3 regions of the Nocardiopsis sp. iso_237 genome follow, and region 2 is predicted to be linked to each of the others. Evidence: predicted binding sites of a transcription regulator. Region 2 holds the regulator's gene; each other region holds the start of a gene.
The links. Region 2 encodes LexA, which represses DNA repair genes until DNA is damaged. Its sites were predicted from a motif close to TCGAACANNTGTTCGA; they were not measured.
Positions count from the first base shown of each region.

Region 1: a site for LexA is predicted at 1,133-1,148, ahead of uvrA (excinuclease ABC subunit UvrA). Genes of this name have one in related genera too.
Region 3: a site for LexA is predicted at 1,103-1,118, ahead of ruvC (crossover junction endodeoxyribonuclease RuvC). Genes of this name have one in related genera too.

Region 1 covers NZ_CM149669.1:2,240,275-2,242,542, reverse strand. The annotation lists gene uvrA (excinuclease ABC subunit UvrA) at 1-869, opposite strand, end outside; gene AC0VYM_RS10095 (TerC family protein) at 1,216-2,238, opposite strand.
Region 2 covers NZ_CM149669.1:1,705,728-1,707,995, forward strand. The annotation lists gene AC0VYM_RS07760 (alpha/beta hydrolase family protein) at 20-1,102, opposite strand; gene lexA (transcriptional repressor LexA) at 1,152-1,805, opposite strand.
Region 3 covers NZ_CM149669.1:4,525,360-4,527,627, forward strand. The annotation lists gene ruvA (Holliday junction branch migration protein RuvA) at 1-433, opposite strand, end outside; gene ruvC (crossover junction endodeoxyribonuclease RuvC) at 510-1,058, opposite strand; gene AC0VYM_RS20610 (NUDIX hydrolase) at 1,266-2,090, shown strand; gene AC0VYM_RS20615 (molecular chaperone DnaJ) at 2,140-2,268, shown strand, end outside.

The sequences.
Region 1 (2,268 bases), 530 kb from region 2:
CGGGTGCCCAGGCCGGAGCAGTCGGGGCAGGCGCCGTAGGGCGCGTTGAAGGAGAAGGAGCGCGGTTCGAGCTGCTCGAAGGAGAGGTCGTCGTAGGGGCAGTAGAGGTGTTCGGAGAACACCTTCTCCCGCTCGGGGTCGTCGGCCTCCAGGTCCACGAAGTCGAGGACGATGGTGCCGCCGGCCAGCTTGAGCGCGGTCTCGACCGAGTCGGTGAGCCTCCCGTTGGCGCCGGGCTTGACGCTGAGGCGGTCCACGACGACGGCGATGTCGTGCTTGTCGTAGCGACCGAGCTTGGGCGCCTCGTCCAGTCGTACCGCCTGGCCGTCGACGACGGCGCGCGTGTAGCCCTTGGACTGGAGGTCCTTGAAGAGCTCGACGTACTCGCCCTTGCGCCCGCGCACGACCGGGGCGAGCACCTGGAAGCGGGTGCCCTCGGTCATCTCCATGACCCGGTCGACGATCTGCTGCGGCGTCTGCCGGGCGATCTCGCGGTGGCACTCCGGACAGTGCGGAACGCCCACGCGGGCCCAGAGCAGGCGCAGGTAGTCGTAGACCTCGGTGATGGTGCCCACCGTGGACCGCGGGTTGCGGCTGGTCGACTTCTGGTCGATCGAGACCGCCGGGGACAGGCCCTCGATGAAGTCCACGTCGGGCTTGTCCATCTGACCAAGGAACTGGCGGGCGTACGCGGAGAGGGATTCGACGTAGCGGCGCTGGCCCTCGGCGAAGATCGTGTCGAAGGCGAGCGAGGACTTGCCCGAACCGGACAGGCCGGTGAACACGATCATGGAGTCGCGCGGCAGGTCCAGCGACACGTCCTTGAGGTTGTGCTCCCGTGCTCCACGGACCACGAGTTGTTCGACCATCGAGTGAGACATCCTTCGGCTCTGACGCACAGGACGCGGACCACGTCGAATGACGTCGGTGGACCCGTGTATGGCTTCGCGTTGAGGCGGTCGCGGACCCCCGCGGGCCGCCGCGGCTCCGGAGACGGGCCGCTCAGGGGATGTCGGGGAGTGGTGACACGACACCCCGTCCGACCACACTAACGATCACCCGGGGCGGTTTCTTCCGCCACGCGAAAATGGTGGTGCCCCGGCGCGTGAGCGTCGGGACACCACCACTATAAACGAACAACCGTTCGAACGAGGCGGGTTTCCACAGTTGCCCGGAGCGGACTCCGGGAACGTCCGGAAACGGGGTGGTTCGGGGTCAGGAGCGGTCGGCCGTGGCGTCCTGGTCCTTGCCCTCGACCTCGGCCTGGCGGCGCTGGTCGATGCCGGACTTCACCAGGCTGCCGATGATGGTGACGGTCATGATGCCGAGGATCACGGTCAGCGAGGTGCCGATGCCGATGTCGATGACGTGCACGCCGTTCTCGTGGAGCGCGTGCAGGATCATCTTCACGCCGATGAACACCATGATCGCGGACAGGCCCCAGCTGATGTAGGCCAGGCGGTCCATCAGTCCGGCCAGCAGGAAGTACAGCTGGCGCAGGCCCATGAGGGCGAAGGCGTTGGCGGTGAAGACGATGTAGGCGTCCTGCGTCAGGCCGAAGATGGCCGGGATCGAGTCGACGGCGAAGACGAGGTCGATGACGCCGATCGCGACGATGACCAGCAGCATCGGGGTCACGTGGCGGCGGCCGTCGAGCTTCACGGTCAGCTTGGCGCCGTGGTAGTCGTCGGTCACCGGCCAGAAGCGCTTCACCATGCGCACGACGGGCGTCTGCGTGAAGTCCTTGTCGTCCTCGTCGCCCTTGACGTGGTCGCGGACGATCTTGTAGCCGGTGTAGATGAGGAAGACGCCGAAGAGGTAGAAGACCTCACTCCAGGCGTTGATGACCTGCGCGCCCAGCACGATGAAGAAGCCGCGCATGACGATCGCGATGACGATGCCGACGAGCAGGACCTCGTGCTGGTACTTCTTCGGAACCGCGAACGCGGTCATCAGAAGGTAGAACACGAAGAGGTTGTCGATGCTCAGGCTCTTCTCGGTGACGAACCCGGCGAAGTACTCGGCGCCCGCCGTCGGGTTGCCGAAGTACATGACCCCGAAGCCGAACACGATGGCGATGCCGATGTAGAAGACGGCCCACCAGGAGGCCTGCTTGATCCCGAACTCCTTGGGACCCTTGGTCTTACTCCACGGGTGGTCGACGATCACCAGGTCCAGGGCGAGGATCAGCACCATGGCCGCGATGGTGGCGGCCCAGACCCACAAAGGAACGTTCACTGACGGATTCTCCTCCGGTCGGTGCGCGCG
Region 2 (2,268 bases):
GGGCCGTAGCCGGGCTCCGCTACCAGAGGCCGTCGAGGAACCGCTCCAGCGCAGGGGTGACGTCGGGGGAGAACGCGCGGTCCGCGTCGAGGGCCGCGGCCCCCGGGGTGTCGTCGTACTCGCGCAGGATGTGGTCGACCCCGGCCAGGTCGACCCGCTGGGCGCCGTCCAGACCGGTCATGAGCCGGTCGATCTCCTCCTCGTTGACCTGGGCGTCCCGGTCGCCCCACAGGACCAGCACCGGTGTGTCCCCGGGCAGCTCCTCGGCCAGCTCGACCGGGTCGAAGGAGTCGATCCAGGCGAGGTAGTCGGCGCCGTTCGCGTCGAACAGCCCGGTGGCGTCGGTCTCGGGCATCTCCGATCCCGAGCGCACCGCGGCCCGCCCCGCCCGCAGGTCGGAGAGCATCTTCGCGGCGGTCACCTCACCGACACCGCCCTGGGCCTCGGCGGTGCGGACCTGCTCGGACACCTGGCGGTCGATGAGGTCGAGCATCCGGGTGCCGGGAGGAGCGGCCAGCACCAGCGCCGGTTCGGCGTCGAGGACCTCATGGGCGCGCAGAGCGTACAGGGCGCCCTCGCTGTGACCGAGGATGACGGTGCGTTCGGGGTCCACCTCGGGCTGGGCGACCAGCTCCGCGTAGGCGGCGGCCATCTGCTGCTCGAAGACCAGGGGGTCGACCGGTCGGTCGAAGGCCTCCTCCTCGGCCTCGGTCAGGTCGGCAGGGTCGGCGCTGCCGAACTTGTCGTAGCGCAGGGACGCCGCACCGGCTCCGGTCAGCACGCGGGCGAGGTTCAGGTTGGTGTTGGCCTCGGGGCGTCCGTAGCCGTTGCCGTCCCGGTCGGTGGGGCCGCTACCGGAGATGATGAGCACCCCGGGGACGGTGCCCCCGTCGTTCGCGGGGGCGGTGAAGGTGCCGGGCACCGTGAAGCCGCCGCCCTCGAAGGAGACCTCGCGCTCCTGCCCGGGGGAGCCGGGCAGGGCGGGCCCGTCGCCGTCGCTGGGCGCGCAGGCGGAGACCAGCAGGGTCCCGGCGGCCAGGATCGCGGCCAGGAGGGTGCGGGTCGGGGCAGGGGACACGGGGGCGGAGACAGGTGTCGACACGCCCTCAGCGTATCGGCCCGCCCACCGCCCCCGGCTCGGGGATCCGCGCTCAGACCCTGCGCATGACCGTGACGACCTTGCCGAGGATGGTGGCCTCGTCGCCCTGGATCGGCTCGTAGGCGTCGTTGCGCGGCATCAGCCACACGTGGCCGTCCGGCTCGCGGCGCAGCACCTTGACGGTCGCCTCGTCGTCCAGCATCGCCGCGACGATGTCACCGTTCTCGGCGGTCTGCTGCTGACGGACCACCACCAGGTCGCCGTCGGTGATCGCGGCGTCGATCATGGAGTCGCCCACCACGGTGAGCATGAACAGACGGCCCTCACCGACCAGCTGGCGCGGCAGTGCCAGGACGTCCTCCACGGCCTCCTCGGCGAGGATCGGGCCACCGGCCGCGATCCGGCCGACCAGCGGGACCGAGGCGGCCCGGGTGGAGTCGGCGGTGAGCTCCTCCTGGGTGAGGGTCTGGGAGGCCTCCCGGCCGGGGGTGCGCAGCTCCACGGCGCGCGGCCGGTTCTGGTCCCGGTGCAGGTACCCCTTGCGCTGGAGCACCTTCAGCTGGTGCGCCACGCTGGAGGGGCTGGACAGGCCGACCGTGTCACCGATCTCCCGGATGGACGGCGGGTAACCCCGTTCCCGGACGTACCTCTGGATGCAGTTGAGGACACTCTGCTGGCGTGCGGTGAGTTTGGGGGTGTCGGGCACGGACGCGCCCGGATCGCCGACGGGCGAAAGAACGGTGGTGGGTCCGGAGCCGACGGCTCCGGGGTTCTCCTCCGGCACGGCCGGGCCTCCTCGGTGTTCGGTTCGGTCAGGGCCTGCGTGTGTGGCCGGTCACCGGCCACGCGGACCGGACGGCGAAGCCGGTGTGAAATCAAGGTCAACTTTAGTCGTTGCACACGGTGATATCAAACAAGCGTTCGAGAGCCTGTGGGCGGGATCGCGGAGGGATTTCCCTTTGTGTTTTCGGGAGCCGATTTCCGGTGGTCGCACTTATGTGTGTACACGCGCGCCGCGGCCGTTGTCCGTGGAATGCGCGATCCGGTATGGGGTTCGTCTCGCCGTGCCCCGCCGCCACTCCGTGGCCTCGGGAGGGAGCGGAATTCGGTCGGCGGTTCGGTGTGGCGGGCGTCGGGCCGCGCGTCCGCGCCCCCTTATCCTGGGATTC
Region 3 (2,268 bases), 2.8 Mb from region 2:
CGGCGGGCGGCAGGGTGCCGTCGGTCATGACCGGGGCGTCGAGCTTGCCGCGCAGTTCCAGGACGATGCGCTGGGCGCCCTTCTTGCCGATGCCGGGCACGCGGGTCAGGGCCGTGGTGTCCTCGGTGGCCACGGCCTGGCGGAGGCTGTCGGGGCTGTGCACGGCGAGCATGGCCAGGGCGATGCGGGGTCCGATGCCGGAGGCTGTCTGCACCTGTTCGAAGAGGTTCCGCTCGTCGTCGTCGGCGAACCCGAAGAGGGTGAGGGAGTCCTCGCGGACTACGAGGCTGGTGGCGACGGTGCCCTCCTCCCCCACGTGGAGTCGGGAGAGTGCGGAGGGGGTGCACTGGACGGTCATGCCGACCCCGCCGACGTCGATCACGGCGCTGGCCGCGCCGCGTGCGGCCACCCGGCCGGTGAGGAACGCGATCATCTCGTGTGGGGCACCGGGAGGGGTGCCCGTCTCCTTCCTGGGGGTGCTGCTGCCTGTGGCGATCGCCGCTCGGGGGCTAGCGGCCGCGTGTGCGGCGGGCCAGTTCCACCTTGCGGGCGAAGTCCTGTTGGGCCTGGGCGACCCGGGCCTGGGCCCCGCCGCGCCAGATGTGGCAGATGGCCAGGGCCACGGCGTCCGCGGCGTCGGCCGGTTTCGGCGGCCCGTCGAGTCCGAGGATACGCGCCACCATGCCGCCGACCTGTTTCTTGTCGGCGCGGCCGCTGCCGGTGATGGCGGCCTTGGCCTCGCTGGGGGTGTGGGTGGCCACGGGGAGGCCCCGCCGGGCGGCGCAGACCAGGGCGATGCCGCTGGCCTGGGCGGTGCCCATGACGGTGCTGAGGTTGTGCTGGGCGAAGACGCGTTCGACGGCGACGGCGTCCGGTTCGTAGGTGTCCAGCCACTCCTCGATGCCGCGCTCGACCTCCACCAGGCGCTGCGGGAGCGGGGTGTCGGGGCTGGTGCGGATGGCGTCGGCCGCCAGGAGGCGCAGGGGGCGGCCGATGGCGCCCTCCACGGCCCCGACCCCGCAGCGGGTCAGCCCCGGGTCGATCCCCAGCACGCGCACGTCCCCACCCGCTCCTTCGTTCGACCGTCTCGCGGACGCCGTTCTCGAACGTCCGTTCGCACCATGCTAGCGGCGGGCTCCGACGGGATCGTCCGCCACGGGCGGCGTGTCGGCCCGTGGACTCGGGGGGTGGACGGACGGACCGGTCGGTGCTAAGTTCGACTCACATCGAGAAAAACTCAGAATGAGAACAACTTGGGGGAAGCAGTGTCCGAGGGGATCGACGAGCCGACGGGCGCGGGGACGGACCGCTACGACGCGGCCGACGAGCGCAGGTACCTCGACGGCTACGACCCGCACGCCTTCGCGCCCGTCGCCGTCACCGTGGACGTGGTGGCGATGACGATCCGCGACGGCCTCCCCCACGTCCTGCTCGGCCGACGCACCCGACAGCCCCAGCTCGGACGGTGGGCCCTGCCCGGCGGGTTCGTCCGGGCCGAGGACGGTCCGCGGGGCCCGGCCGACCGCGACCTGCCCGACGCCGCCCTGCGCGTGCTCACGGAGAAGACCCCGCTGCCCGCCGAGCTCCACCTCGAACAGCTCGGCACCTACGGCGCGATCGACCGGGACCCGCGCATGCGGGTGGTCTCGGTGGCGTACATGGTGCTCGCCCCCGACCTGCCCGACCCGCACACCGGCCGCGACACGGCCGAGGCGGCCTGGGTGCCGTGGACCGCGCTCGGCCACGGAGACGGTTCCCAGGAGCGGCACGACCTCGCCTTCGACCACGCGCGCGTCCTCGGTGACGCGGTCGAGCGCGCCCGTTCCAAGCTGGAGTACACCGCCCTGGCCGCCGCCTTCCTCCCCCCCACCTTCACCGTCTCCGCGCTGCGCGGGGTGTACGAGGCGGTGTGGGGGCGCACCCTGCACGCCGCCAACTTCCACCGCAAGATCCAGGCCACCCCGGGGTTCGTGGAGGACACCGGGGAGCTGGCCGAGCGCGGGGGCGCGGGGGGCGGGCGCCGTGCCCGGCTGTACCGGGCGGGCGGCGCGGCCCTCCTCCACCCGCCGCTGCTGCGCGGCGCCCAGTGAGCCCGGACCGGTGAACACTCGCCGGGCCACACCCTCGGAAGGGAGAAGGATGGACCAGGAGCGACACCCCCATGACGGATTCGACTCCGCCCTGCGCGACCTCGCCCTCGCGGCCGACCCCGGCGCGCTGTTCGGCCCCCTGCCCGTCGACGGCGGGGCGGTCCCCCCGGCCGCCACG